One region of the Mesorhizobium sp. M1365 genome, then DNA from elsewhere that is predicted to be linked to it. Evidence: riboswitches for the same ligand, from Rfam matches in the RefSeq annotation. Region 1 holds a riboswitch; each other region holds the start of a gene.
What was found. Region 1 has a riboswitch for cobalamin ahead of metE (5-methyltetrahydropteroyltriglutamate--homocysteine S-methyltransferase). Riboswitches for the same ligand answer to the same signal wherever they lie in the genome.

Region 1 (9,997 bases):
ACCGTCGCACGTTGGGCTGAGCTGTCTGCTCCTCATGCAGCCGGTGCGGCCTGGATTCAATCATTCTCGCTGTTTAACGTCACAGTGCAGCTTTCGGCGCCGCGGTGGGTGGTTGGACGCGCCCTGTCTCTCTATCAGACGGCCACATACGGCGGCATGGCGGCGGGAAGCTGGCTTTGGGGCGAACTGGCGGATGTCCAAGGTGTTTCGGGAGCCTTGCTCGTCCGCCAGCATGGTTCTTGTGATTGGGGAATGATGGGCATCCTTCTGCGTCAGCCGGATTTTGAAACGCTCAATCTGGATCCGACCAACAAGTTCAGCGAACCGACGCTGCAACTTGACCTGCGGCCACGAAGCGGTCCGATCATGGTGATGGTCGACTATCGTGTCGATCAGAGAGATCCAGACTCGCCCACAATAATTTTCTGAATTTCAGCAGTAATTTTTGATCGCCCATTCGTGCTGTGTACCAGCCCTGTGTCTTGCGCAAGTGGTCACGAACGGCTGTCGGAGCCTCGAAGACGCCCTAAAAACACATGCTGGGATTTTTGAACACGCTTGACGTGTTAGATTAATTCATCCACAATGCGTGTATTGCACACGCGAGGTGAGTTATGAACATGAAAGAACTTAGGGTTCGACTGGGCATGACTCAAAAAGATTTGGCAGAGCAGATGGCAACGACGCAACAGACTGTGGCCCGTTGGGAAACAGGCAAAACGCAGTTGAACGTCGAGCAGATCAAGGACCTTTGTCTCACGTTGAAATGCACAGTCGAGGAGCTGCTGGGCTGGAAGATTGATGTCGAGGAGTGGCGCACGAGCCCGTTTGCAATTGCCGATGCCGAAACGCGATACGGCACGCTCAGAATCAAGACGACTGTTGGCAGCCGCCAATATCCTATCGATGAAAAGGCGCGTGAATCGATTTTACGTCAGTTGAAGGAACTTCATAATCTTCGTAGAAATAACACAAGCAGGCCATGGCTGTATTGTTGGAGCCTTGACAACAAAATACTCTTGATAAATCCGCAATATGTCCGCACCATTGAGCTCATCGGTGACGATGTAGAGGAGATGCCAGAGTATTATCATCCAGAAATCTATCGGGCTTTGGATGACTGGGATAAGGGTGAGGTTTCAGGAAAGCTGAAGAAAGAATGCGATGCCATCATCGCAGAGATGGGTGATCAGGAAGCCGTGCGCATGGCCTCCTATGTTCGCGTCACATATGACGACGGAGAAGATGAGTGGAACTTCTTGGATGAAGAAACCGCTACGACTTTCTTCGGATTGGAAGCTGCGACCTTTGACGTTCCCCAGTGTAGTTTCGCCGAAGTGGAGGAAGAAGGTTACTACCGAGCGCGATACGCCAACCTTGATAGCGTCGCGGTGATGGAGGTTCCAAGCGATCGTTATCACAGATTGACCGCGCCCGAGGAAGCTTAGAACCATCCACGAAGGGCGCATGTTACATCTCGACCTTGCGTGGTGCGTTTTCAGTACGAGATGACGTTAAGCGTAGGTAGTGGCAGGTAAGAGTGCTCGACCAGAAGCTCAACTGCCTCCTCAATATCGGTGCCGATGTGCCGCAGGACACGTCCACGGGAGCGTGGATAGGCGTGAAGTTCCTGCACTCCACGGTCCGCTCTCCCATCGCCGGTGTGTGCCCGACGCCATCTTGTGGACGAGCTTGGCCGCCTGCACCCGGTTGTATTCCGGCTTGCGGTCCGCCTGGGCGGTCCGCCGCGATGGCTATCTCCATGTCAATCGGCGCCGAACTTTGACTGCCCGCTGCTTTTGATGAATTTGGCGAGGTCCCGCGCATAATCACTCTTGGTCTTCTCCTTGAGGCCCGGTGTCGCGAACTTGTGGTCCAGCAGGGCAAACAGGTCCAAGTCCCCTTCCGCCTGTGGCGCTGGCTTGCCCTCACCGCCCTCGGCTTCCCAATTGGGGACCGCTTCTGCGCGCTGCACCGTGGCGATTGTCCGCCCAAGACGCATCACAAGATCGAACGCCAAACCGTGCGCGTGCACGACGATTTGCCGCTCAGGCCTCATTTGGACAGGACTTGAGCTGGCCCGGTGGTTTGAGCCGGGTTACCTTGAGCCGGTGGGCTGCGAACAAGCAGTTCGAGACATTGGCCTCGATCACTTCGCAACACGCCGCTGCGCCTGGCCTCGGTGTGCTCCCCCCGAAATCGTTGTGTCATATCACCGAGGGCATCACGGCCAACAGCTTCCACGTGGGCAACAGCCTCGCCATTGAGCCGAATATGGTCGCGAGCAGATCACCAACGAAGCGGTCGGAACCTCGGAGCCGAAGTTCGACGCCGAGGTGGTTCGCATGATGCGCTAAGCAGCACCACGGCGCTTGCCGGTAGTTTGCCGCCGGCAGCCGACGAACTCCTATCCTCCTGGACCGCTGTGCGTTATTGCTTTGATTTACCGGCCGCTCAAGGCTTCCATAGTTTCGCTTTCAAGGCGACCTTTGGCAACATGCCAACGGAAATTTAACATAACGACATAAACATTTCTTTATGCGGCGTTGACAAAGAAGCGAACTGCGGTAATTGTCTCCCGTGTCGTGGTTCTCCGTACGGCGCTGCCGCAGCGGAGCTAAGAGGGAAGCCGGTGCGATGCCGGCGCTGCCCCCGCAACTGTTAGCGGCGAGCCAACCCCACTCATGTCACTGAGGCGAATAGCCTTGGGAAGACGGGTAGAGGCTATGACCCCGCGAGCCAGGAGACCTGCCACGGCGAATTACGTCCACGGGCGGGGTGTCTCGATGGCCGCTGCAGCCTGGCGTTCGTGCCGGCCTGCTAGCGCCTTCCTTGTCACCGACGCCCCAACCATCGGGGTATGCATGACTGTCTCTCAGCAAATTCCTGTAGCAACGCTCGGCGTGCCGCGCTTCGGTCGTCGGCGAGAACTGAAATTCGCGCTTGAAAGCTACTGGTCCGGAAAATCGTCCGCTGCCGACCTTCTCACGACCGCGAAGGCGCTCCGTGCCGCTAGCTGGGAGGAGCAGCACGATCGCGGCGTGTCGAAAATCCCGTCGAACGACTTCTCGCTCTACGACCATGTGCTCGACACCGCAGCCATGGTCGGCGCCGTTCCATCCCGTTACGGCTGGAATAGCGGCGAGGTTCCACCTGACATCTACTTCGCAATGGCGCGGGGCAACCAGGGTTGTCGACACGCTGGTCACCAGCAGGCGGCTCATGGGTCTGATGTAACCGCGATGGAAATGACCAAGTGGTTTGACACCAACTATCACTACATTGTGCCGGAACTCGACGATGATCAGACGTTCGCCCTCTCGTCGACGAAACCGGTCGACTACTTCCTCGAGGCTAAAGCTCTCGGCATTCACACACGCCCAGTCATCCTTGGACCGATCACCTTCCTCAAGCTGGCGAAATCGCCTGCCGAAGGATTCGATCCCATCGCGCTCCTGCCGCGGCTGCTGCCCGTCTACGAGCAACTCCTGCAGAGGCTGAAGCTGTCGGGAGCCGACTGGGTGCAGATCGATGAGCCAGCGCTTGTCCTCGATCTGAACCCGAACGAACGAGCTGCGTTCGAATTCGCCTATGGCCAGCTGTCAAAAGCCGCGCCCGAGTTGAAAATCATGCTGGCTACGTATTTCGGGCCGCTGGGAGACAATCTCGAAACCGCGGTTTCTCTGCCCCTGGCCGGGCTGCATATTGATCTCGTGCGCGCTCCCGAGCAACTGGAAACGGTGGGTCGGCTCGCACCGAAGGATCTGGTGCTCTCGCTTGGCTTGATCGATGGCCGCAACGTCTGGCGTGCGAACCTGCCCGCCATTCTCGACCGCATCAAACCGATCGTCGCCGGCTGGCCCTTGGACCGCGTCGAGATCGCGCCTTCTTGCTCGATGCTGCACGTGCCGATCGACCTGCGCATGGAGACCGAACTCGACGCGGACATCAGGTCGTGGCTCGCCTTCGCGGCCCAGAAGACCGACGAGTTGGTGTTGCTGGCCCGGGCCCTCACTCAAGACAGGGATGCGGTGGCAGGCGCGTTGAAAGCGTCTGCCGAGGCTGCCGCCACTCGCGTGACATCCACGAAGATCCATGACCCGCTTGTTGAGGGACGGATCGCCAGCATTGACGACAGCATGAAGCGACGAGAGAGCGCTTTTGCCGAGCGCTCCAGAGTCCAGGCCGGCACGCTCGGGCTGCCGCCGTTCCCGACGACGACCATCGGGTCCTTCCCGCAGACACCGCAGGTACGCAGGGCGCGGGCCGCTCATGCGAAGGGCCAGCTGAGCTATGTCGACTACGAGACCTTCCTGAAGAAGGAGATCGAGGCTGCAATTCGCTGGCAGGAAGAGATCGGGCTGGACGTGCTGGTGCACGGTGAGTTCGAACGAAACGACATGGTACAGTATTTCGGCGAGCAGCTGTCCGGCTTCGCCTTCACCCAGCATGCCTGGGTGCAGAGCTATGGGTCGCGTTACGTGCGCCCCCCCATCATCTTCGGCGACGTATCGAGGCGCAATCCGATGACGCTGCGCTGGTGGCAATTCGCCCAGTCGCTTACGGAAAAGCCTGTGAAGGGAATGCTCACAGGCCCAGTGACCATTCTCAACTGGTCTTTTGTTCGCGACGACGTACCCCGCTCCGAAGCCTGCCGCCAGATCGCGCTCGCCATCCGCGATGAAGTGGCGGACCTCGGAAGATCCGGCGCAAGGATGATCCAGATCGATGAGGCGGCGTTCCGCGAAGGATTGCCACTGCGCCAGTCTGACTGGAAAGACTATCTCGACTGGGCTGTCGAATGCTTCCGGATCGCCTCAACGGATGTGAAGGACGCCACTCAAATCCATACCCACATGTGCTATTCGGAGTTCAACGAGATCATCGACGCGATCGTCGAAATGGATGCGGATGTAATTTCGATTGAGACGTCGCGCTCGAAAATGGAACTGCTGGACGCCTTCACGAGTTCCAAATATCCGAACGAAATCGGGCCCGGAGTCTACGACATTCACTCACCACGGGTCCCGGAAGTCGGCGAGATTTCGGATCTCGTCATGCTTGCCCGCGAGCGACTGTCCGATGCCCAACTGTGGGTAAACCCGGACTGTGGCCTCAAAACCCGCAAGTGGGAGGAGGTCCGCCCTGCCCTCATGAACATGGTTGCTGCAGCACGCGCGCTCCGGGAGAAAGCCGGAAGGTTTCCTGGTTGCTCACCATGTGGTGAGTTAGCGGCTGCCGCATGTGGGCCGTGAATGTGCCAAAACGCGATCACATCCTTTGAAATAAGTCACTCGAGCGAGAAAGTGCACTTTCCTTCGGCACGTGTACTAATCGCGCAGGAATAAAGGGAACCGTTTTCTCCCTGTGACGTGTCGAGTTCGAAGGGGATGTGATTGGCGTCGAGACCGCTCCGGCCATGGGTTATCAGCATGCCAAGTGCGCTGTTCTCGATCAGTTCGTAAAGGACTTCTCGGCTCGGTTCATCGAAATGCGCGGGTACATACATGACAGGTTCCTTCACTGGCCGCCGGGTTCGCTGTTCACCGGTTGACATCCGATGGCAAGCGTTCCAACGCGGCGGCGATCTGGCGCTTCGCTGCTGAGGGCAGAGGCAGGATGGGACGCGGGGGGTCGGCACGGCAAATGTCGAGCAATTCGGCAAGTGCATAGACGACGCGAAGGCTCGAGAACTCCTTGAAGAGGCTCCAGAGCGGCGCAAGCGTGGCATCGATCCGTCGCGCTTCGGCCGCATCGCCCTGTTGCGCCGCCGTGACGATCTTCACGCAGACCTCGGGCAGGACGCCGGCGAGGACGCTGTACCATGTGTCGGCGCCGGCGATTATGGCCTCTGCAGCGTTCCAGTCGCCGCTGTAGCCGATCGAGAACCCTTCCGGCACAGTGCGCCTCTGGTCGGCCAGATGGCTCTTGATCGCATCGCCCTTGTCTGTCGGATTCTTGATAGCGACAATCCCACCCACCTTTGCCAGGCGGCTGACGAGTGCTGGGGTGAAACGGAAATGCGTCGTTCCTGGATTGTCGTAGACGACGATCGGCAGGCCGCTCTCGCACGCCACCGTCGAGAAATGTTCGAACACCTCGTCCTCAGTGAGCGGGGTGTAGGAGGCGGCCGCAAGCAGCCCCGCGGCAGCCCCAAGGGCCTTAGCGTCCTGCGCGAGCCTCACTGCTTCGTCGGTGAGCAGCGCGCCCACACCCACCACGACCGGCATTTGTCCCCCGGTTTCGTCCAAGGTCTCGGCGAGCGCCCGTCGCCGTTCCTCGCGCGACAGATACATATAGGTGCCGGTGCTGCCGAGAAGACCGATGGAGTCGACCTGAGCGGCGCCAAGCCGAGCAATCAGCCTGCGCAGAGCAACGGTATCGACGCGGCCGTCACGATCGGCGGGCGTGATGGGAAACGCGGAAAGACCGCTCAGGAATGCCATGGCAAGGCTCCAGGTTTGTGCGTGAGCGCAGGACTGGCCGGACGACAGGTCATCACAAGGCGTCCAGAGCCCGCCGCATGTCGGCGATCAGGTCCTCGGCGTCTTCAAGACCCACCGAGAGACGCATGAGGTCCTCGCCGACTCCATCGGCCAGATGCGCATCCTTGCGGATCGGCTGACGAGCACGGGTCAGGCTTGCCGGATGATAGATGAGGCTGTCGGCATCGCCGAGGCTGACAGCCCGGGTGATCAGGTTGAGCCGGTCCATCATCCGGCGCGCGCCCTCGAATCCGGCGTGGAGCCCAAAGGCCAACATGCCCGACCCGTGGGACATCTGCTTTCGCGTCGTCACCTGATCAGGGTGCGAGTCGAGGAAGGGATAACTCACCCATGCCACCGCCGGGTGCGCCTCGAGTGCCTGAGCCACCGCAAGGGCTGTGGCGCTGTGGCGTTCCATGCGTAGCGTGAGCGTCTTCAGACCGCGGAGGATCAGGAAGGCTGACATGGGCGAGAGCGCTGCGCCGGTGATGTAGCGCAGGCCCGTCTCGTGCAGCGTGCGGAGCGTTTGCGCGTCGCCGAGAATCGCCCCGCCAAGGGCATCGCCATGCCCATTGATGTATTTGGTCAGGGAGTGGAGCACGAGGTCGGCCCCATGTTCGAGCGGCCGCTGGAGCGCGGGCGAGGCGAAGGTGCTGTCGACTGCAACCTTTACACCGCGCGCGTGGGCGCGCTCGGCAATGGCAGCGAGATCAAGGATGCGGCTCAGCGGATTCACCGGCGTCTCGAAAAAAACAAGCCGGGTCCGCTCCGTAATCGCGGCATCGAGATTGTGAGGATCGGACAGGTCGACCGCGACGACCTTGATGCCGAAGCGGGGGACCGCCTGTTCGACCATGGCAAGCGTGTTCGCATAAAGCGTCTTGTGGACGATGAGTTCATCGCCTTGGGACAGGAGCGACAAGATCAGTGTGCCGAAAGCCGCCATCCCCGAGGCAACGACCAAACCTGCCTCGGCTCCTTCCAGATTGGCGAGCCGTTGCTCGAGGATCTCCGTCGTCGGATTGTATTCGCGCGCATAGAGCCTTCCGCCGAGCGCGGCGGCGGCCTCGTTCGCTGCCACGCTTTCGAATCCATAGGTCGAGGTCAAGAAGACTGGCGGCTGAACGGCATTGGAAAAGCCGGCCGGATCGTAGCCATGATGGATCGCCCGAGTGGCGAATCCGGGACCGGTGTCGTTGAGCGACCGCGTGAGAGCATCGGTTTCGGATTGATAGGAACGGGTCATTCGGCCTCTAAGATCTTTTCTTGGGTTTCCGAAAGATTGACGGCAAACTGGCCAATGTGAAATATCCAGTTGGCGATGAATGAAATGGTCCAGTCTTCAAGTGCCGGTTCTGCAGGTCGCTCGCACGCGATGGGTGCACGCCAGATCTACGAGGCTCTTCGCGAGCAAATCCTTGGCCGCGTCTACGAAACCGGCAGTCAGCTGCCGTCCTCCCGAGGCCTCGCAAATGACCTTGGGGTTTCGCGAACGACGGTGACGGTCGCCTATGAGCAACTGGCCGCGGAGGGTTTCATCGACGTCCGTCAAGGCGCACGACCCCGCGTTGCATCTTCGTTGGTCGGTCCTGGGACAAGCCGCACGCCTGCGAAACGGGTCGGCCCGGTTCTTCTGTCCGCCTATGGGGGCCGACTGCGCGTCACGCCGCCCTGGCCGGATTATCTGCCGACTGGGCTGAAGGTCGATTTCCGCTATGGCGACCTGGCGCCGTCAGACTTCCCCGCATTGGTCTGGAAACGTGCGATGAACGAGGCGATGGGGCAGCGCCCGTTGCGTCTTGCCTATGACGATCCGCGCGGCTCGCGCCGGCTGCGCCAGGCGCTCCAGGGCTATCTCTGGCGCGCCCGAACCCTGAGCTGCGACCTCGAGCAGATCATCATCGTCAACGGTTCGCAGCAGGGCCTCGACCTGTGCGCGCGCCTGCTTCTCGATCCCGCCGACCGCTTTGTCATCGAGGACCCGTGCTACAGGATGGCGCGTCAGGTCTTTGCCAGTACGGGTGCCTCGCCCATCCCGGTCACCGTCGACGAGGACGGGATGAAGACGGAGTTGCTGGCGGGGATCGGGGCGCGACTGGCCTATGTCACGCCATCGCATCAGTTTCCGCTGGGCGGCGTCATGCCGATCGCGCGCCGCCACCAGCTTCTGGAATGGGCGAGGCACAACAACGCCTATGTGATCGAGGACGACTACGACAGCGAATATCGCTACGACATCAATCCGGTCCCTCCGCTGCACAGTCTCGAGGACCACGGGGCTGTCATCTACCTCGGCACGATCTCCAAAACGCTCTCGCCGATGCTGCGTATCGGCTACCTCGTCGTCCCGCCGGAATTGCAGGAGGTCTTCGCAACCGCCAAACAATTCGCGGACCGACATTCGCCGGTGGCTGAACAGGAGGCTCTGGCCTCTTTGATCGAGAGTGGCGGCTACGAAAGCCATGTGCGGCGTGTGCGCAGGCTGAACGGCGAACGTCGGGAGACGTTGTTGGGCGCCTTGCGGCACAGCTTCGGTGATCGCATCGCTGTCCAGGGAGCAGAGGCCGGTCTGCACGTCGCCGTTTGGTTCAACGACTTGCCACGATCGCGGGAAACGGCCTTGGTCGAATCCGCCCGAGGCGCGGGCCTGGGGCTACACCTGATCTCGCCCCTTTACGAGCGGCAGTCGGACGAAGGCCACATCGATCGCATGGGGCTTGTCATGGGCTATGCCGCCTTGAGCATTCGGCAGATCGAGAAGGGCGTTGAGGTCCTGCGAGCGGTTGTCAGGCAGGTACAAGACGCGTTGCCGGGACACGGTGGCTAAAACGGCGGGGACGTGGCGTGCTGGCGAGGAAACCGACCCTTGGGCTGAACCGCGTTTCGTTGCAAAGCCAACTGGACTGGGAAAACGCCATACCATGCTATTGATCAGGCCAGTTTGGCGGCAGATTTTCGTGCGAGACGAATTTCCGAAAGCGATGCATGACCCGGCAAGGAAAGCTGCTTCACATCCATATCGCGCCCGCTGCCTTCTATGAAATGGAGGATCTGGAGGAGGCGTAGCTTGTTGCCGGACGTGGGCTCGAGCACCCGCAAGACATAATCGACGATCTCTATCAGGCCTTGTCCACCGCCGAATGATGGAATTATCCAGCGCATGGTGCGGCATGCACCATGGCGACGCCAGAAGATCTGGACGCTCGACAAGCACCTTTCTTGAAACATTTCCCGAACCACCCGCAGCGCAAAGCCTCCCCATGAGAAAAGAGCATCCCATGTCTTTCACGTCATTGATTGCCCCGAGATCAAGGCCCGCTACCGGGATTTTCATCTGATCAGCATCGTGGTGCGGAACGCTGGAATCGACGTGCCGGATGCACAGGCGTTGAACGACACGATTGCGGCGGCGGAACAGGCGGCGCTTCGCGATGACGCCCAAAGGGACGCGCGTCTTGCGGCGTGGGCCGTTGCCTACGAGGCTTTCGGCACAAAGGCCAATCGAACGCCGT
Region 2 (9,997 bases), on a different contig from region 1:
AGATGACTCCGCCAGCCGCAAAGTAGGCGGACGGGTTCTGCCATGTGTCGTCGTTGGGCTTGAGCGTTCCCGCCCTGGCCGCAGCCTGGAGGTCGTCCGGATAGGGCGCATCAGCCAGGGCGTACGAAGTACTGCCGTAGAGATAGCCGTTTGAGTATGGCTCGGGGATGGCGTTCGACGTGCTCGGCGGCAACGCGGTGTTCTTCATGCCGAGCGGCCCGAACAGGCGGTCCCGGAAGATGGTCGAGAGCGGCTTGCCGTCGATCTTCTCGGCAACAAGGCCGAGCAGATAGTAGTTGGTGTTGTTGTACTCGAATTCGGCACCCGGCGCGAAGTCCGGCGGCCGTTTGAACGCCATGCCGAGTACTTCATCGGCGGTCCATACCCTGTAAGGATACTTGTCCAGGCTTTCGGCAAGTTCCGGCGCATTGGTGAAGTTAGGGAGGCCGCTCCGCATTGTTATGAGCTGCCGAATGGTTATCTCGTCGCCGTTGGGAACGCGCTGGACGTATTTCGAGATCAGATCGGCGAAGCTCAGTTTCCCCTCCTGCACCAGTTGCACGATGACAGCGGCGGTCATCGTCTTGGTGTTCGAGGCCGCACGGAAGTGGGTATCGGCGCGCGGCGGGTTCGTGGCACCCAGTTCAGTCGTACCGTAGCCGAAGACGAGGTTGCCCTGCGGAGTCTTGAGCAAAACCATGGCACCGGGCAGCATAAGTTCCTTGGCCAAACCCTCGACAGTGGCTTGGAGCGCTGCCAGGTCGATCGACTTGAGAGCCGGCATGGACGCGGCCATGGCGCTGCCTGTCGCGCAGACCACGCCAACAACGATGGCCAAAATTCTCCCGATCATCATTCGCCCCTTGGCCGTGTCCTAGAACTCCTGCGCATTTTCCTGGAATTTGTTTTTAAGCTCAGATTTTCAATTCGAACGGCGTGCCTTCGAAAGCATCCGCGCCGCGCCCGATCGCCTGGATCGCTTCGATCATCCGGCCCCTGCGATCGAGCAGTGCGTCGGCAATTGCGATCAGCCGCGGATTGGGTGTCGCCGTGGGCGACAGCGCGCGCAGCGTCTCGGCCAACTCGGCCTCGTCGCGCTTCGGCGCCAGCGCTGCCGCGATGATGTAGGCCGAGGCGGTCGAACGGCTGATGCCGGCATAGCAATGCACCACCAGCGGCCGCGACCGATCCCATTGGCAGGCGAAATCGAGCAGGTTCAAGACATGCTCCTCGCCCGGCATGGTCATGCCCTCCTGCGCCACCGCAATGTCATGCATGACCAGATGCAGATGGTTTTCCCTGGTGATCGAGGCCGGTCGCATCACCTCCGTTCCGGCAGCGAGCAGCGAAAGAAGCCGCCCGGCCCCGGTCTTCGTTACCGTTTCCTCGACTTTGGACAGCGAGCAGACGTGGATCATTGGGTAGTTTCTCCCTTGGCATCATCGTCGCGCCGCGAGGCCCAGCCGGCAAGTGCGGATTCGAGCCGCCGCCATTCTTCATCGGCTCCCGGCAGGCCGGCGCGCAGCACATCCGGACGATCGGCGAAATGCCGAAGCAGGATGCCGCGCTGGCCGAGCACCGAAAACAGGCCGGCGGCGCCCGCCAGCCTGATATAGCGGAACAACGCGGTGCCACCGGCGACAGGCACGCCGAAGCGGCCGAACAGCGTATCGAGCCGCGCAGCGTCCTCGGCCAGACGGCGCCGCATCCCGGCCTGCCAGCCGGTATCGGCAAGCGCCCTTATGCCATATTCGAGCGCCGGCCCGGCAACCGCCCATGGCCCGAATTGCGCCTCCAGCCGCTCGACCGTCAGCGCATCGGCCAGTGCAAAGCCAAGCCGCAGGCCGGCCAGGCCGAAGAACTTGCCGAACGAACGCAGCACGACGATGCCGCCCTGGTCGACGTCGCCGGCCAGGCTTTCGCTGCGCGGGCCGACATCCATGAAGGCCTCGTCGACCACCAGCAGCCCACCTCTGGCGCGTAATGTCCCGGCAAGTCGAAGCAATCTTTCGCGCTCGACGACGCGCCCGTCCGGGTTGTTGGGATTGACGACGACGGCAAGGTCGGCCGCCGCCAGGGCTTCGAAATCATCGACTTCAGCCGCCGCATGGCCGGCGATCGCCGCTGCCCGCCGATGCTCGGCATAAGTCGGCCCGAGCACCAGCGCCGTGCCCGGGCTGACCAGCGAAGCGACGCGCGGCAACAGGATCTGCGTGCCGGGCGCCGCTGCGACATTCGCCGCCGACGGGGCGCCATAGGCGCTTGCCGCGCGTTCAGCCAAGTCGCGGCTGCGCGCTGTTTCCGGCAATCGCGACAGGGCGGTGGCGGGCAAATCGAAAAGCGGGTAGGAGTGCGGATTGATCCCGGTCGAGAGGTCGACGAAAGGCAGCGGCGCGTGAGGGAAAAGCGCCCTCGCCCGGCCAAGGCTTCCGCCGTGGTCCACTGCCGCCGTCACTCCATCAAGAGACTTCATGCCGATCCTGATCACTTTCCTGTCGCTGGCCATCGAACTTGTACTCGGCTACCCGGCCCGGCTCTTCGATGCCATTGGCCATCCCGTCACCTGGTTCGGCAGGCTGATATCCTTTCTCGACCGCAGGCTCAACCGCGCCACTGATTCCGACGCCCACCGTCGCGGCTGGGGCGTCGTCGCGCTGCTGGTGATCGTGCTGGTGCCGGCCGCCCTCGCCCTCTGGCTCGAAACCTTGCTTTGGAGCATTCCCCTCGGCTTGTTGGTCACCTCAATCCTGGCGACGTCGCTGCTGTCGCAGAAGAGCCTGGCCGAGCATGTCGAAGCGGTCGCCGACGCACTCGACAGCGGCGGACTGGATATGGGCCGCATTGCCGTCTCGCGGATCGTCGGTCGCGACCCGGAAAAGCTCGACAGGGCCGCTGTCTGCCGCGCCGCGATCGAAAGCCTGGCCGAGAATTTCTCCGACGGTGTCGTCGCTCCGGCCTTCTGGCTCGGTATCGGCGGGCTCGCCGGCGGCGTCGCCTACAAGGCCGCCAACACCGCCGATTCGATGATCGGCCATCGCACCCCGCGCCACGAAGCCTTCGGCAGGGCGGCGGCGCGCTTCGACGATTGGATCAATCTGCCGGCGTCGCGGCTGACGGCGCTGCTGATCGTACTCGCCGCTTTTCTGGTCAAGGGCGCCGACGCCAAGGGCGCCTGGCACGCCGTGCGGCGCGATGCGAAAAAACACCGCTCGCCCAACGCCGGCTGGCCGGAAGCAGCGATGGCCGGCGCGCTCGGCCTGGCGCTCGCCGGCCCCCGTTCCTACGATGGCGTCATGGTCGAAGACGCGTTGATGGGCGAAGGCGGCCGGCGCGATGATGTCGAGAGCACCGACATCCGACGGGCCCTCAAACTCTACCGTGTCGCCGACTTACTGCTGATCGCGCTATTCGGCGTGGTCGCGATGGTTGTTATCTTGGCGTGATCTGCGCTCGAGATCGAGTGGAAACAAAAAACCCACCATGCGGCGGGTCGTTGGAGCCAATTAGCACCATACCGAAATTAGTAGCATAGCTGCCGGCACAAAGCAAGAACAAAATAAGGCTACGCCTCAAATAATCGCGTCAGGTCGGCGCCGCCCCTCACCCTTACCATTCCCGGGGCGAGCCGCTTCGTGCGGCTTTCCCTTCTCCCCTTCTTGTGGGAGAAGGTGGCCGCGAAGCGGCCGGATGAGGGGTGTTCCAGCTTGGCACCAAACAGCGCCCCGGCCAGCACCTCTCAACCGTCTTGGCGCTGCGCGCCAATCCACCTTCTCCCACAAGGGGAGAAGGAAGAAGAGGCGCCAGCAACACCCCTCAGAACTCGATCCCCTGCTGCGCCTTCACGCCGGCGGAGAAGTGGTGCTTGGTCACGCCCATCTCGGTGACCAGATCGGCCGCCTCGACCAATACCGGTTTGGCGTTGCGGCCGGTGACGACGACATGCAGGCCTTCGCGACGCGCCTTCAGCGCCGCGACCACCTTTTCGAGATCGAGGTAGTCGTAGCGCAGCGCGATGTTCAGCTCGTCGAGCACCACGAGGCTGATCGACGGCTCGGCCATCAGCTCCAGCGCTTTCGCCCAGGCAGCCTCGGCCGCCGCGATGTCGCGCTTCAGGTCCTGTGTCTCCCAGGTAAAGCCTTCGCCCATGGCGTGCCAGACGACACGATCGCCAAAACTAGCAAACGCGTCCTTCTCGCCGGTGTGCCATTTGCCCTTGATGAACTGAACGACGCCGACGCGCTTGCCATAGCCGAGCATCCTGAGTGCCAGCCCAAAGGCGGCCGTGGTCTTGCCCTTGCCCGGTCCGGTGTTGACGATCAGCAGCCCCTTCTCGACCGTCTTGGCCGCGACCTCTGCGTCCTGCACCGCCTTGCGCTTGGCCATCTTGGCGCGGTGGCGTTCCTCGTCCTTGGGATCGATAGTATCAGCCATGTCATTTCACCTTGAGCGGCAGCCCCGCCACCATCAAAAGCACGGTGCCGGCAACAGCCGCGACGTCCTGGTTCAGCCGGCCGGCGGCGTCGCGAAACCGTCTTGCCAGCGCATTGTCCGGCACGATGCCCTGGCCGACCTCGTTGGACACCACGAACCACGGCCCACGCGGCCGCGACAGCACATCGGCCAGCCTCCGGCATTCGGCCTCGACATCATGGTCGGCCAGCATGTGATTGGTCAGCCACAGCGTCAGGCAATCGATCAGCACCGGCTGGCCGTCAGGCAGCGCTCCGATCGCGCCGGCAAGGTCGAGCGGCGCATCGATGGTCGTCCAGCCGGCGCCGCGGCGCGAGCGGTGCAGCGCGATGCGCTGGCGCATCTCCTCGTCATAGGCTTGCGCCGTGGCGATATAGCTCCAAGGCGGCGGGCCGACCGTCACCAGGCTCTCAGCATGCGCGCTCTTGCCGGAGCGCGCACCGCCGATGACCAGGGTGAGTGCCCCGGCAGCGCGGTCAGGCAAAGCTGTCGCGCAGGCTGGTCGCCGTGCCCGTGAAGCGTCCGCGCACCACGGCGACGACCGCGCCGAGCACCAGCCAGAACACCAGATTGGTCAGCGTCACCGCCACCACGAACTGGTGGTGCAGGCCTTCCGGGATCGCCGTCTCGAAGCTATCGGGCTGCGGCGCGCCGACAATATGCGGCGCCACGATCAACGCTACGGCAAGGATCGCCAGCGGCAACCATCTGCGGAAGGCGATAAGGCCGAGCCCGGCGGCGGTCGCCACCACTGTTGCCCACCACCAGATCTGGCGTTGGACAAGGTCGGCCGCCGGCATCGCCGGCAGTTCCGGCGGCAGGCCGAGGCCCGGCGCCAGCGTGAACACGGCAAAGCCGGCAAGCCCCCAGAACAGGCCCTGGCGCCAGTTGCCGATGCCGCCGGCGAATTCCGAAACCGCAACCAGGACCAGCGCAAAGCCGATGCCGGTGACGATATTGGCAACGACGCTGAAGCCGAAGCGCTCGAAACCGTCGGCCGGCGCCCAGCCTTCGTCTTCCGCCGGAGCCATTGCTTCAGCCGGTGCCGGCGCGGCGCTGCTCATAGCCGTCGTGCCCGCGGCGTTTTCGGCCGGTGCCGCAGGTGCCGCGGCATGGTCATGGCCGCCGCCGGCCTGTTCGTAGACTTCCGCCTTCAGGATGAGCGGCACCGTGGCATAGGCTTGCATGCAGGCGAGAGCCACGCCGGCCACAAGCCCTGCGATCGCCGCGATGAACACGACGTTGCGAAACAGTGTCATGATGTCAGCCCCTTGTTAGTGGCAGGGAAAGCCCATCGAATGGCGATAGTCGTGCGCGGCATTGTGGACCGCATCGATATGCGAGAAGCCGACAAAGCCCATGACGAAAATGCCGAGGAATGCAGCAAGCGCCAGCTGCATGAGACGCGACTGCGAGGAGGCGGAAGCGCCGAGCGAAACGGAAGCGGTATTCATGTCTTGTCCTTTCGCCCTCCACCCGAGGGCATAGAAGTCAGTTTCCTGTCGCCGGCAGGTCTCCTGGCTCGCGGATCAGCGCCCTTCCCCACCTTCCCGAAGGCGAACCTTCAGTGGCATATGGAGAGGACTACCGCACACAGTTGCGGGGGCAGCCGCGGCATTGGGCAAACAACTTGCCCTAACCGCATTCCCTCTTGGTTCCAAACGGAACCGACGACATCAGCGACTATAGGCAGAATCGCCGCGCCCGGCAAACCAAATTCCGCCGGATCGTGTGGCGAATGCGCCGCCTCGCCAAGTTCGCAGACCGGCGCCGCGATTGACAATTTTCGCAGCCGGGTGTCGGCTGGCGGATGCGGAGGAAGCCGGCATGCAACCCAGCCCGAACAAGCGATCCCTACAACGGCCTGACGCGGCCCGAGCCGACGCTGCCGTCAAACAGCCTATTGGGACATCGCAGCCTATCAGCGCGATCTCGAGGCCATCTGGTATCGCAACTGGCTGCTCGTCTGCCGCGACGCGAAGCGCTCGCCGATCCGGCCGCCGATATCGACAACATCGTCGCGTTCGGTACCCAGGTGCTGGAGGAGGATGCTGATATCTGCGAGGTCAACCAGATGGGCCTGCGCTCGATGCGCCACAAGGCCGGCGTACTGATGCCCGAGGAATACGACTTGCACCGCTTCCACAACTGGGTGCGCGAGCGCCATGCGGCGCTCACACATCAAAGCGATTTGGGCAGATAGCGCCAGGTGACGAAGCCGCAGGCCACCGCCAGCAGGCCGAGCGTCGCGAAAACAGCGCCCAGTCCGAAAAACGCCAGCACGCCGGCCAAAGGCTTTCCGGCTCTGGCCTAAAGCAGCTCTGATGCCGACCGGCGCCAACACGACGCAAGGCCCTGCTTCTTTTGACGGTGGCAACCGTGATAGTCGTCTTGCCGGGGCTGAACCAAGACAGCGAGACCATGAGCATCGACACGCCGAGCGCAGCCGTTCAGGATCAACCGAAGTCGAAGCGCATCGCCGCTATCGACATTGCACGCGGCATCGCTTTGCTTGCCATGGCGAGCTATCATTTCACCTGGGACCTCGAATTCTTCGGCTACACCGATCCCGGCCTCACCGCCTTCGGCTGGTGGAAAATCTACGCGCGCTGCATCGCCTCGAGCTTCCTGTTCCTGGTCGGCATCAGCCTCTATCTCGCCCATGGCAAGAAAATCCGCTGGACCGGCTTCTGGAAGCGCTTCGCCATGGTTGCCGGGGCAGCGCTCGCAATATCGCTGGTCACCCGCATCGCCACGCCCGACGGCTTCATCTTCTTCGGCATATTGCACGAGATCGCGCTCGCCAGCCTGCTCGGCCTGGCGTTCCTGCGCCTCCCGGCGCTACTGACGCTTGCCGTGGCGGCCCTCGCTATTGCCGCGCCTTTCTACCTGCGATCTGAGCTTTTCGATCATCCGGCTTTGTGGTGGGTCGGCCTGTCGGCGACCAACCCGCGCTCCAACGACTACGTTCCACTGCTGCCCTGGTTCGGCGCCGTACTTGCCGGCATCGCGGTTACCAAGCTCGCCGCCACCTCCGGCGCGCTGACGCGGCTGTCGGCCTTGGCGCCTGGCCGCTGGGCAAATCCGCTGGTCTTCATCGGCCGGCACAGCCTTGCCTTCTACCTGATCCATCAGCCGGTGCTGATCGGCTCGGTCTGGCTGTTTTCGCAATTCATGCCGGCGCAGGCCGAAACCAGGGAGGTGAGTTTTCTGAAATCCTGCCAGATATCCTGCGAGCAGGCACGCGACACCGAGTTCTGCTCCAGCTATTGTGCCTGCATGCTGGACACTCTCCAGGGCGAAGCCTCGCTTGACCGGCTCTACAGCGACGACCAGTCCCCGGAGTGGAAGGCGCATATTGGCGAGCTCGCCGGCACCTGCACCGCCCAAACCGAGGCGGCGGAACCGGGAACGCGCTAATCGAGGGAGGACAATAATGAGCGACAGTCACCCGAAACCCGTGCAGCAAAATCCTGGGCAGCCGAAGCTGGGGCACATCCCATGGCCGCCGCTGATCTATATCGCTGCCATCATCGTCAGCGTCGCGCTAGGGCTGTTCTATCCGCTGCCGTGGATCGGCGATCTTCTCGGCGACATCCTGTTCGCCGCCGGCCTTGTGGGGTTGGTGGCGGTTGCCGCGCTCTGGTTCACGGCAATCCGCACCATGATCCGCGCCAAGACGACGCTCAACCCGAACGGCGTGCCTGACCATCTGGTGACCACCGGACCCTTCGCCGTCAGCCGCAACCCGATCTACCTCGCCAACACGCTGCTGCTGGTCAGCCTCGCCTTTGTCACTGGGATCGCCTGGTTCCTGCCGCTGGCAGTCATCGCGGCGTTCCTGACGCAGAAGCTGACGATCGAGAGCGAGGAGAAGGTGCTGACGGCCAAATTCGGCAAGAAATACCGGGACTACGCCAAAAGGGTGCGGCGCTGGATTTGAGCCGAGGCTGACACCGGCTTAGGTGGTGACGCCGAGCTCCACCAGCCGCTCGACGCAGGATTCCTCGGCCTGGTCGAGCTCTGCCAGGGTCTCTTCGAGGTCGCGGCGTTTCTGGCGAAGATCCTCGCGCTTTTCCTCGATGCGCTTGATCATCAGCTTGAGCTGGCCTACCTCGCCGGGCGGCTCCCTGTACATCTGGATGATCTCGCGGATCTCGTTGATCGAGAAGCCGAGCCTTTTTCCCCGCATGATCTGGCGGATGAGATGCCGGTCCGACGGACGGAACAGCCGCGTGCGGCCGCGTCTTACCGGCTGCACCAGCCCTTCGTCCTCGTAGAAGCGCAACGTCCGCGTCGACACGTCGAATTCGCGGGTCAGTTCCGTGATCGAATAATATTCCCGCATCGTCACTCCAATGCCCCGGCCACGCCGCGAGTTCCAACTGGCCGGCGCCGCCAGCGCCCAGGCGCGTACCAGAATCGGCGGACAAGGCACCTTTCAAAGCCTCGCATGGCATTTACGTAAAAGTCAACTGAGGTGACGTTCAGCGCACGCCGAACCACCATGTGGCGAGCCCGAGAAAGGCAAAGAAACCGACGACATCGGTGACCGTGGTGACGAAAACCGCCGAAGCCACAGCCGGATCGATCTTGAAGCGGTCGAGCAGCAGCGGGATAAGGATGCCCGCCAGAGCCGCCACGAACATATTGATGATCATCGCAGCCGCAATGATGCCGCCGAGATTGCGATCGTGGAACCAGGCAGCAGCCACGAGGCCGATCAGGATGGCAAAGATGATGCCGTTGATGAAGCCCACCCCGATTTCGCGGCGGATGATGCGGCCGGCATTGTAGATGTCGAGGTCCCTGGTCGCCAGCGCCCGCACCGTGACCGTCATGGTCTGCGAGCCGGCATTGCCGCCCATGCCGGCGACGATCGGCATCAGCACCGCCAGCGCCACGATATGCTCGATGGTGCGGTCGAACAGGCCGATCACCGAGGCCGCCAGGAAAGCCGTCAAAAGATTGACCAGCAGCCACGGCACGCGCGAGCGCGAGGTCGAAAAGATGCTGTCCGAGAGTTCTTCGTCGCCGACGCCGCCCATGCGCAGCAGATCTTCCTCGGCCTCCTGCTGGATGACGTCGACGACGTCGTCGATGGTCAGCACGCCGACCAGCCGCTCGTTCTCGTCGACGACGGCGGCGGACAGGAGATCGTATTGTTCGAATTCGCGTGCCGCCTCCTCCTGGTCCATGGTGGCCGGGATGGCATGCCTGGTCTCATGCATGACCTCTTCGACCTTGACCGAGCGCTTGGTACGCAGGATCTGGTCGAGGTCGATGGCGCCGAGCAGCTTAAAGCTCGGATCGATGACGAAGATCTGGCTGAAACGGTCGGGAAGATTGTTGTCCTCGCGCATATAGTCGATGGTCTGGCCGATCGTCCAGAACGGCGGCACCGCGACGAACTCGGTCTGCATGCGGCGGCCGGCGGTCTCTTCGGGATAGTCAAGCGAACGCCGCAGCCTGATCCGCTCGGTGAACGGCAGCTGCGACAGGATCTCGTCCTGGTCCTCCTGGTCGA
Region 3 (9,997 bases), on a different contig from region 1:
CCCGCTGCCGAACGCGGCGTGTAGACCAGCGCGGCCTTGTCACCCCGCTTGATGATTCTGGTTTCCGGCGAGCCGATGATGATGCAGGTCGACATGTCGGCCTTCGCGGCATCGGCGTCGGCCAGCAGAAAAACCTCGATGCGCTCGTCGGGACGGCCGGCGGCACGGCCGAAGATCACCGGCGTGGTGCCGGGCAGGATCGCAGCAAGGCATTCGAAGGCGCGGCCTAGCTGCCATGGGCGCGCCTTGCTGATCGGGTTGTAGAGCGCGATTACGAAGCCGGCGCCGGCTGCCGCCAGCAGGCGTAGCTCGATCAGGTCCCACGGCTTCAGATTGTCGGACAGGGAGATGGCGCAGAAATCATGGCCGAGCGGCGCGCCGATGCGGGCGGCGACGGCGAGCATGGCGGTGATACCGGGCACGATGGCGATGTCGACCGCGCGCCATTCGGGTGGGCCCGCCTCTATCGCCTCGCAGACGGCCGCGGCCATGGCGAAGACGCCGGGATCGCCGCCCGACACGACGGCGACATCGTGGCCTTCCACAGCCTTCAGCAGCGCGTCCCTGGAGCGCGCGAGTTCCTCGCGATTGTCGGAAGCGACGCGAATCTGGTCGGGGCGCAGATCGAGCCGGTCGAGATAGGGTTTATAGCCGTAGAAGAATTTTGCCTCGGCAACGGCGCGGCTTGCCTCCGGCGTCACCTGGTCGGCGTTGCCGGGCCCGAGGCCGATGACAGTGAGGCGGCCGCTCATGCTTCGGCTTTCAATGCGCTTGGCCGGCCCGACCAGCCGGCCACCAGCACGATGGCGAAATAAGGCGCCTGGTCGTCCTTTTTATCGACCAGCCGCATCGAGACGCCGCCCGGCATGGTGCCGCGCTCGACATAGATGGCCCGCGCCAGCTTGTCGGTTGCCTCCAGCGCGCGCCTGATCTTGGGCAGGTTGCGGCCGACCTTCATGATCACCGCAGCGTCGGTGTCGGCGAGGCGACGCGTCAGCTCGAATTCGCTCATGGTGCCCGGCAGCACCGTCAGCACGTCGTCGCCCTGGACGATCGGCAGGCCGGTCGCCGACCAGCAGCCGGACATGGCGGTGACGCCGGGAATGACTTCGCTCGGAAAGCGGTGCGCCAGCCGGACATGAAGATGCATGTAGGAGCCGTAGAAAAGCGGATCGCCTTCCGAAAGCACCGCGACCATCCTGCCGGCGCTGAGGTGCTCGGCGACCTTTTCGGCCGACTGCTCGTAGAAATCCGTTATCTGCGACCGGTAATCGCTGTGGTCCTTGTCGATCTCGGTCGTCACCGGATAGAGCAGCGGCAGCTCGATCAGATTAGGGCGAAAATGCGCGCCGACAATGGCGCGCGCGTTGCTGTTGTTGCCGCGCTTAGCGAAATGCGCGACGACATCGGCCGCGGCCAGCGCGCGCACTGCCTTCAGCGTCAAGAGTTCCGGGTCGCCGGGTCCGGTGCCGACGCCGACAAGCCTGCCTTTTGCAATCGCATTCATAGGCCCGGCCTCGCCAATGCATTGAGTGCGGCGGCGGTCATGGCGCTGCCGCCCAGCCGGCCGCGCACGATGGCGTAAGGCACGCCATAGGAATTTTCGGCCAGCGCATCTTTCGATTCAGCGGCGCCGACAAACCCGACCGGCATGCCGATGATCGCCGCCGGCTTCGGGGCGCCGTCGCGCAGCTTTTCCAGCAGATAGAAAAGGGCTGTCGGCGCATTGCCGATGGCGACGACCGAACCGGCCATGCGCTCGCCCCACAGGTCGATCGCGGCGGCCGAGCGGGTGTTGCCGATCTTTTTCGCGATGTCGGCTGTCCGTGGATCGCGCAGCGTACAGATCACCTCGTTGCCGGCCGGAAGCCGGGCGCGCGTGACGCCATGCGAGACCATCTGCGCGTCGCAGAAGATCGGCGCGCCGGCCCGCAACGCCGTGCGCGCGGCGGCGACGAAATCGCTCGAGAAAACGAAGTGTCGCGCAGCGTCGACCTGGCCGCAGGCGTGGATCATGCGGATAGCGATTTCGGCCTCGGCTTCGGAAAAGCGCGACAGGTCGGCCTCGGCGCGGATAATGGCGAAGGAGCGCTCGTAGATCGCCGTGCCATCACGGATGTAGTCGTAGGCGTTCTGGGCGGGCATGCTCATTCCTGTCGATAGATTTCGGTGATGCCGGCCGCGCCGAGCCTTGCCAGGCAGGCGGCAGCGGTTTCGCCGGGATGTCGTGCGCTGCGGATCGCCGCTGCAATGCGGCCGATGCCGTGCGCGGCGTCGTAGCCCGGCCTGTATCCGGCGGGCAATGCCTTTGCCGTCCCGTCCACGACAAGTCCGGCTCCGTTTTCGCCACCGACCAGGGTCAGCGCCGCCGGACCGGGATGGGCGCAACCCTTGGTGCAGCCTGAGATGTGCAGCGTCAGCGAGGAATCAAGGATGTCGCGGTTTTCTGTAGCGATGATCTCGGCGATGTCGCGGGTGGCGATCCGGCCGGAGGCGCAGGCGGGTGCGCCGGGGCAGGTGGCGATCCTGGTGCGCGGATCGGCTCCGTCGGTGACAAAGCCGAGGGCTGCGGCGGTTTTCTGGAGGGAAAGACATGCGGCTGGGGAGAGGCCAAGCAAAAGCAGCGCGCGACCCGGCGCCAGGCGGATTTCGGTGGTGCCGAGGGTGAGGGCGTGTTGGGTGAGATCGATAAGTTTTTGCGCTGGTATGCTGCCGAACGGCAGGCCGATGCCGAGGGAGGTACTGCCGGCTGCCAGATCGAAAATTCCGATGGGCCGGCGATCCTTCGCGCCCCCCTCTGTCCTGCCGGACATCTCCCCCACTTGGGGGGAGATCGGCAGCTTCAGCGGCGGCTCAGGACCTCGGGTGATAGGCGAAAGCCGAGAGGAGGGCGCAATCTCCCCCCTTGTGGGGGAGATGTCCGGCAGGACAGAGGGGGGCGCGACGGATCGCCAACTTGCGAGGGATCTCAGCTGCCTCGCCGTCAAATCCCGCGCATGGGCATCGCGGCCCTTTTCGGCAACCATCCTGAGAATGGCGACAGCGATGTCACAAGCCGCATCTTCCTCGGACATCGCCAGCCGCGTGGCACCCTGCGCATCTCCGGCGAGCGATACCCGCCACTTAATTCCGTCGGCGGCCCGCACCCCGACCAGCCTGACATCGGCCGTAACCGCATCCATTGTCAGCTGCCCGCCGCCGTCAACAATCACCGACACCTTCGGGCCAAGGCGTTGCGTAACACCGGCGTCCTCAATTGCCGCCCGAATCCGCTGCGCCATTGGGCGCGGGTCGGCTATCTCCTCCTGGTCGAGCCCGGCCAGCGGGCCGGTCTCGACCGGCACGCCGGTGCGCACCGCGATGCCGAGCGCATCGACCTCCATCGCCAGCAGCCGCGCGCTTGCCGGCGTCAGGCCGCGGATCTGCAGGCTGCCGCGGGCGGTCACTTCCATGATACCGTTGCCATGGCGCAAGGCGAATTCGCAGAGTCCGATCAACGACTTCGGCAACAGTCCTCCAGCGACCGGATTGAGCCGCACCAGCAGCCCGTCGCCGGTCTGCATCGGCGCCGACAAAGCGGGGCAGGCGCCACGGCGCGAGAAAGCGTTCATGCCGCCACTCCCAGCGCTTGCGCTTCGGCAATCAGTGCGGCGAGATCGTCATCGATCGAATTGCGCAGCGGATGCCAGAGCCCGCGCCGCCGTGCCGACAGCAAACGCTCGGCGATCACCTTCGCCGCCGCCGGGTTCTCGCGCAGGATGAAGGCGCGCACCACGGGGTCGCCAAGATAGGCGTCGTGCACCGCCTCGATCAGCGTGCCCGATATGGCATGGGTAGTCTCGGCAAAGCCGACCAGCCGGTCGACCGTCTCGGCGAATTCCGAGGCGCCGCGCGGCCCGTGCCGCAGCTGGCCGGCGATGAAGCGCGGGTTGACCGCGCGGGCGCGAACTACCCGGGATACGGCCTCACTGATCGAGCGCGGCTTGGGCTTTTGCGGGTCCGTGGTGTCGAGCACGATCACGTCGGCGTTCTTGCCGAGCGCGGCAAGCGCTGCCGAAAAGCCGCCGATGAAGGCGACGTCGGCCGAGCCTTCGAGGATGTCGCGGCCGGGGTCGTCGCCGGTATGAACCAGAAGGTCGGCCTCGGCGAGGCGTTCCTCGAACGCGCCGGGCGCCGAAATGCCTTTGCCCTCGGAGCCGCCATAGGCGTGCGAGGTTGCGGCGAGATAGGTGCGGCCGATCTCTTCGCGCGCGGCCCAGTCGCCGCTCGACAACAAGTCCTCGACGCCCGCGCCGTAAGTGCCCGGCGAGGTGCCGAAAATGCGCGGGCTGATCTTTCCATCGGTGCGGGTCCTGGCCGCCAGCGGGTTTTCCGAATCGTCCTCGTCGCGGGTCGCCACCGCGTTGGCCGCGGCGTCGATCAGCGCGATCTGGGTCGGGAACATGTCGCGGAACAGGCCCGATATGCGCCAGGTGACATCGATGCGCGGACGGCCGAGTGTTGCCGGCGGCAGCACATCTATGCCGGTGATGCGGCCGGTGGCGGAATCCCATTGCGGCCGGCAGCCCATCAGCGCCAGGCCTTGCGCGATCTCCTCACCGCCGGTGCGCAGCGAGGCCGAGCCCCACAGGTCGATGACCAGCGAGCGCGGCCAGTCGCCATGCGATTGCATGTAGCTGCGGACCACTTCTTCCGCTGCCACCTTGCCCAGATCATAGGCGGTCGGCGTCGGCATGGTGCGCGGGTCGGCGGTAAACAAATTGCGGCCGGTGGGCAGCACATCGCTCCGGCCACGCGCCGGCGCACCGGCCGGACCGGCAGCGACGTGGCGGCCGTCGAGGGCGGCAAGCAGCGCGGTTCTTTCAGCTGCCGCACTTTGCCGCCGTACCGGATCAGCCTCGCCTTCCGGCGAGCGGCCATAAATGTGCAGGCCGTCCTTGATGGCGAAATCCTTGAGATCGCAGAGCCAGGCGTCGATGCGGCGCAAAGCCTCGTCGGCTGCGTCGGTCCTGGCGACGCCTGCCTCTGAGGCGAGGCCGGTCTTTTCCGCCGTCTCGACGATCAGCTTCGCCAGGCGGTCGCGGCGGCGGCGGTCGAGCCCGTCGGCTTGGGCATATTCGTCAACCAGTCGTTCAAGCCTGTGCTGGTTTTCGTCCAGCCCGGCGCCGGTCAGCGGCGGCGGCAGATGGCCGAGCGTGACGGCGGCAATGCGCCGCTTGGCCTGCGCTGCCTCTCCCGGGTTGGAGACGATGAAGGGATAGATGACGGGCAGGGGACCGGTGACTATCTCGGGAAAGCAGTTTTCACTGAGCGCCACGGTCTTGCCGGGCAGCCACTCCAGCGTGCCATGGGCGCCGACATGGACAATTGCATGGATGCCGAGCGACTTGCGCAGCCAGAGGCCAAAGGCGACCAGCGCATGGCGCGGCGGCAGCGTCGGGTCGTGATAGTCGGCGCGGCGGTCGGCTGAGCGCCCGCGGTCAGGTGCGAGTGCCACGGTGACGTTGCCGAAGGTGGCTGCGCGGAAGGGGAATTGTTTTTCGCTGACCAGCAGCGAAGATTGGCGTTCTGTCGCGCCCCCCTCTGTCCTGCCGGACATCTCCCCCTCAAGGGGGGAGATTGCGCTGTTGTCTCTACTTTCGCCAATTACCGAGGGCCTTAAGGGAGAGCCGGTGGCGGAACTGCTAATCTCCCCCCTTGAGGGGGAGATGTCCGGCAGGACAGAGGGGGGTGCTTCGCACAAACCTGTCTCATCTTCTGGATTTCCCCATGCGGCTTCCACCGCAGCGATGGCCGACGGCGGCAATTCCGTCGAGAAGGTCAAATACTCCTTCAATGCCAGCCCATGGCCGCCCTTTTCCAGCGTCTCCAGCAACTCGCGCGGTGTTTGCGGAATGCTTTCAACGGCGTAGCCCTGTTCGCTGAGGTCGTGCAGCATTGCCAGGACGCTGGACGGCACGTCGAGACCAACCGCGTAGCCGGTGCGACCGGGGGCGCTCGGATAGTCGGGGATCAGGATGGCGAGCTTGCGCTCCGCACGCGGCGACCGCTGCAGGCGCACGAAGGCCTCGACACGGTTCGCCACTTGCGCCACGCGGTCGGGCTCAGGCCGGTTGGCGAAGGCGCGGAAGGCCAGCGCCGGGTCGGTTTCGCTTTCGCCCTTGAATGAAATGGCGCCGGCCAGGATGCGGCCGTCGAGCTCGGGCAGGACGACATGCATGGCAAGGTCGGCGGGCGCCAGGCCGCGCTGATTGGTTTGCCAGATGTCGCGGCGGGTGGTTGCGACGATGACCTGGAACACGGGCACGCCGGCGCGGTCGAACAGGGTTTCAACGCCGGGCTCGGCACCCGAGGCGAAAGCTGTGGCGGTGATGATGGCGGCAGGCTTCAGGGTTGCGAGCGCGGTTGCGACAAAGGCGAGCGACGCCGGGTCCTTGAGGCTGGAGACGAACATAGGCACGGGAGCCATGCCGCGGTGGCGCAGGGCTTCGAAAAGCGCGTCGATGGGCGCGACATCGGCCGCGAGCAGCATCGAACGGTAGAAGAGAATTGGCACGACGTCCCCCTTCCCCTCGAGGGGACCCGCAGGGCCGGGTGGGGTCGTCACGGCAGTGCTCGACGTTTTGTGCAGGCGCGCTTCGGAGAGGACCCCACCCCCGGCCTGCGGCCGGGCCCTCCCCTCGAGGGGGAGGGGGACACCGCGTTCTACGACCCCCAGTCCCGGCTCGTAAAATCCCGCCTTTGGCACGCTAACAGGTTCGGCTACCGCCGCACCCGATCCAGCGAGACTTGCCAGCCTCTGCACCAGCGCCGTCATATTTGCCGGCCCGCCCTCGCGGAAGTAGCCAAGCAGGGCGTCCAACTCCTCGCGCGGCAGCGTCGAGCCTTCGATCAGTCGCAAATCCTCGTCGTGGCTCTCGCCCGGTAGGAGCGCCAGCTTGATACCGCGATTTCGCGCGATAGCGGCGAGCTGGTCGCAGCCATAGCGCCACCAGTCATAGCCGCCGAGGATGCGGACCAGAATGACCTTGGCGTGGCGGGCGACACTGTCGATCCACAGGTCGACGGACATCGGATGGCGCAGGTCGCGCAAGGCGGCGAGCCGCATCGACGGCAGGCGGTGCGCATCTGCCTTCCACGCCGCCGCCAGCCCGGCCAGGTCGCTGTCGGTGAAGGACAGCGCCACGACATCCGCAGGCGTTTGCCTGAGATCGACAGGCTCGGCGAGATCGTCGAGCGAGGCGGATGTGGTGGTGAGGATGTGCATCGCGGCTCGTACCTGGGGTCAGCCGGCGAGGATACGCTCGATGGCCGGGCGGTTCAGCCCTTTCAGGCCGATGACGACGAGGCGCGAGCGGCGGTCGTCTTCAGCGGTCCAGGCGCGGTCGTAATAGTGGTTGACGCGCGGACCGACGGCCTGCAGCAGGAGCCGCATCGGCTTGCCGCCGACTTCGACGAAACCCTTGACGCGCAACACGTTTTCTTCCTCCGCCGCCGTGGCGACGCGTTGTGCGAGCTCGTCCGGGTTGGACACGGACGCGATGTCGATGACGAACGAGTCAAAATCGTCATGTTCGTGGTCGAGCTCGTCGTCGTGGTGGGTCTTGCGGTTCTCGATGTCGTCCTCGACGGCGAGGCCGAGGCCGAGCAGCACCGACGGGTCGACCTTGCCTTGCGAAGTCGGTACGATCTTCACCGCCCGCGCAACGTGCTTGCCGATGACGGCATTGGCACGGGCCGCGCCGGCTGCGTCCATCAGGTCGCTCTTCGACAGGATGATCAAGTCGGCGCAGGCGAGCTGGTCTTCGAACACTTCCTCGACCGGATCGTCATGGTCGAGCGTCTCGTCCTGCGCGCGCTGCGCCTGCAGGGCGTCCATGTCGTTGGCTACGCGGCCATCAGCCAGCGCCGGTCCGTCGACCACGGCAATGACGCCGTCCACCGTCACGCGGCTTTTCACCGACGGCCACTGGAAGGCCTGGACCAGCGGCTTGGGCAAAGCGAGGCCGGATGTCTCGATCAGGATGTGGTCGACCCTCGGCGTCAGCGACAGGATCTGGTCCAGCGCCGGGACGAAATCATCGGCGACGGTGCAGCAGATGCAACCGTTGGCCAGCTCGACGATGTTTTCCTCGGGGCAGGTGTCGATGCCGCAGCCCTTCAGGATCTCGCCGTCGATGCCGATGTCGCCGAACTCGTTGACGATGATGGCCAGGCGCTTGCCTTTGGCGTTTTCGAGCAAATGGCGGATCAACGTCGTCTTGCCGGCGCCGAGAAAGCCGGTGACCACGGTGCAGGGAACGCGCGAAAGGGAGGCAGCGGTCATGTCAGGTCCTTCAAATGGTCAAGGGGAGGGATGCGGGCAACCAGGCCGCGCTTCAGGCAATCGGGACGGCCGCGCCATGGAATGAGCCCATCCGTCGAGGTGGCGAACAGCTTTGCCCCGGTGACGAGATCGGCGCCGCTGGTCGTGGTCAGATCACCGAAGACGTAACTCCAGCAGCCGTCGCGCAGCATGGCCGCGCTGAGCCGGCGCTTGCAATTGCCGAGGCATTCGACGGTGCGGATTTTGATGTTTTCGCTGGAAGCAGCGCGGCGCGTGTCCTCTGCGAGCAGTTCGCCGGCGCGCGGATGAGCGTCCGAACCGGTCTCGTCACGGCAGGACGAGCAGACGATGACGGTAACGCCGGCCGGGGAATCACCATGGCCGGACAATAAATCCGCTGTCTCAGCCGGAAAACTGCTGTCGCGTTCCAAATCAGGCTCCTTGCCCGGAAAACCCGCCAGGCGATCGGATTCTTATGTCCTAGACGGCAGGTCTCCTGGCTCGCGGGTCATCGCCTGGGTGCCGCCTTCCCGGGAATATCCCAGTGGTTTTCGGCCTTGGCTCGTCGCTTACAGTTGCGGGGACAGCCGCGGATTTGAAATCGAGATTTCGCACCGCATTCCCTCTTGGCCCCTGCCGTTGCGGGCAGGGGACCGTCTGGAACGGATTTAGGCTTGTGGAGGCAGTCGTGTCAACGCACGTCTATGGCGCGGCGATGTCCGCGAGCGGCCGGCCCAAATCGCCGGCAGCGGTCACCTCGATGCGCTCAAGCCCGAGCCAGCCCTGCATCTGCTTCAATTCCTTGAAGAGTTCGGCAGCGGTTTGTGGCGGGGCGCCGGGCTCCGCATAGGCGGCATGGACGCGCAATACGCCGGCCGGACGGTCGGCCCTGAGGTCAACGCGCCCGACGACGCTGTCGCCGAGCAGGAATGGCAGCACATAATAGCCATACCGGCGCTTTTCGGCCGGCGTGTAGATCTCGATGCGGTAGTGGAAGTCGAACAACCGCTCGGTGCGCGATCGTTCGAAGACGACAGGATCGAACGGCGCGAGCAAGGCGCGCGCCTCGATCCTGCGCGGCAAACGGGCGTCCTTGTGGAGATAGGCTGTTTTGCTCCAACCTTCGACGCTCACCGGCAACAGGTCGCCGGACTCGACCAGCTCCTCGATCCGGCCCTTGATGTCGGCGGGCGAGAGACGGAAATAGTCGCGCAGGTCGCCTGCCGTGGCGATACCGTGGGCACGGGCCGAGATGCGCAGCAATTCGCGGTGAGCGTCTTCGGTGGAGGGCGTTGGCAGACTCAGTATTGTTGGCGGCAGCACGCGCTCCGGCAGATCGTAGAACCGCTCGAAGCCGCGGCGATGCGCCGTGGTGATGCGGCCGGCCCAGAACAGCCATTCGAAGGCGTGCTTGGCATGGCTCCAGCCCCACCAGCCGCCCGAACCCTTCTGCCCTTCGAAAGCCGACGCCGCGATCGGGCCTCGTTCGGCGACCTCGCGATAGATGTCTTCGATATAGGCGGCGTGCTCGCGGCCCCATTTGGCCAGTCCGCTGTACATTTCGTCGCCGCCCTCGGCCCGCTGCATGCGCCAGCGCATCAATGGATAGGTCCCGACCGGCAAGAACGAGGCTTCGTGCGCCCAATATTCGAAGACCATGCGCTTGCGCGT

Region 2: it holds a riboswitch for cobalamin, as region 1 does, so the genes downstream of both, NKH04_RS19615 (CbtB domain-containing protein) here and metE (5-methyltetrahydropteroyltriglutamate--homocysteine S-methyltransferase) in region 1, are expected to answer to the same signal.
Region 3: it holds a riboswitch for cobalamin, as region 1 does, so the genes downstream of both, NKH04_RS14030 (DUF1636 family protein) here and metE (5-methyltetrahydropteroyltriglutamate--homocysteine S-methyltransferase) in region 1, are expected to answer to the same signal.

What each region holds. Positions count from the first base shown of each region.
Region 1 is NZ_JAMYLG010000008.1:198,445-208,441, forward strand. It holds gene NKH04_RS12940 (MFS transporter) at 1-20, shown strand, start outside; partial or broken gene NKH04_RS12945 (MFS transporter) at 17-402, shown strand; gene NKH04_RS12950 (helix-turn-helix transcriptional regulator) at 615-1,448, shown strand; gene NKH04_RS12955 (hypothetical protein) at 1,766-2,020, opposite strand; cobalamin riboswitch at 2,570-2,770, shown strand; gene metE (5-methyltetrahydropteroyltriglutamate--homocysteine S-methyltransferase) at 2,865-5,255, shown strand; gene NKH04_RS12965 (FMN-binding negative transcriptional regulator) at 5,291-5,509, opposite strand; gene NKH04_RS12970 (dihydrodipicolinate synthase family protein) at 5,544-6,446, opposite strand; gene NKH04_RS12975 (trans-sulfuration enzyme family protein) at 6,499-7,731, opposite strand; gene pdxR (MocR-like pyridoxine biosynthesis transcription factor PdxR) at 7,816-9,312, shown strand; partial or broken gene NKH04_RS12985 (MOSC domain-containing protein) at 9,471-9,548, shown strand; gene NKH04_RS12990 (phenylalanine--tRNA ligase beta subunit-related protein) at 9,874-9,997, shown strand, end outside.
Region 2 is NZ_JAMYLG010000018.1:10,860-20,856, reverse strand. It holds gene NKH04_RS19650 (serine hydrolase domain-containing protein) at 1-784, opposite strand, end outside; gene NKH04_RS19645 (tyrosine phosphatase family protein) at 915-1,418, opposite strand; gene cobD (threonine-phosphate decarboxylase CobD) at 1,415-2,473, opposite strand; gene cbiB (adenosylcobinamide-phosphate synthase CbiB) at 2,472-3,443, shown strand; gene cobO (cob(I)yrinic acid a,c-diamide adenosyltransferase) at 3,814-4,431, opposite strand; gene cobU (bifunctional adenosylcobinamide kinase/adenosylcobinamide-phosphate guanylyltransferase) at 4,433-4,954, opposite strand; gene NKH04_RS19620 (CbtA family protein) at 4,947-5,729, opposite strand; gene NKH04_RS19615 (CbtB domain-containing protein) at 5,745-5,924, opposite strand; cobalamin riboswitch at 5,961-6,157, opposite strand; gene NKH04_RS19610 (SRPBCC family protein) at 6,281-6,673, shown strand; gene NKH04_RS19605 (heparan-alpha-glucosaminide N-acetyltransferase) at 6,892-7,890, shown strand; gene NKH04_RS19600 (methyltransferase family protein) at 7,907-8,413, shown strand; gene NKH04_RS19595 (MerR family transcriptional regulator) at 8,432-8,818, opposite strand; gene mgtE (magnesium transporter) at 8,958-9,997, opposite strand, start outside.
Region 3 is NZ_JAMYLG010000009.1:184,417-194,413, forward strand. It holds gene NKH04_RS13995 (cobalt-precorrin-6A reductase) at 1-24, shown strand, start outside; gene NKH04_RS14000 (precorrin-3B C(17)-methyltransferase) at 1-752, opposite strand, end outside; gene NKH04_RS14005 (precorrin-2 C(20)-methyltransferase) at 749-1,507, opposite strand; gene NKH04_RS14010 (precorrin-8X methylmutase) at 1,504-2,151, opposite strand; gene cobG (precorrin-3B synthase) at 2,148-3,611, opposite strand; gene NKH04_RS14020 (cobaltochelatase subunit CobN) at 3,608-7,267, opposite strand; gene cobW (cobalamin biosynthesis protein CobW) at 7,286-8,326, opposite strand; gene NKH04_RS14030 (DUF1636 family protein) at 8,323-8,757, opposite strand; cobalamin riboswitch at 8,796-8,999, opposite strand; gene NKH04_RS14035 (winged helix-turn-helix domain-containing protein) at 9,029-9,997, opposite strand, start outside.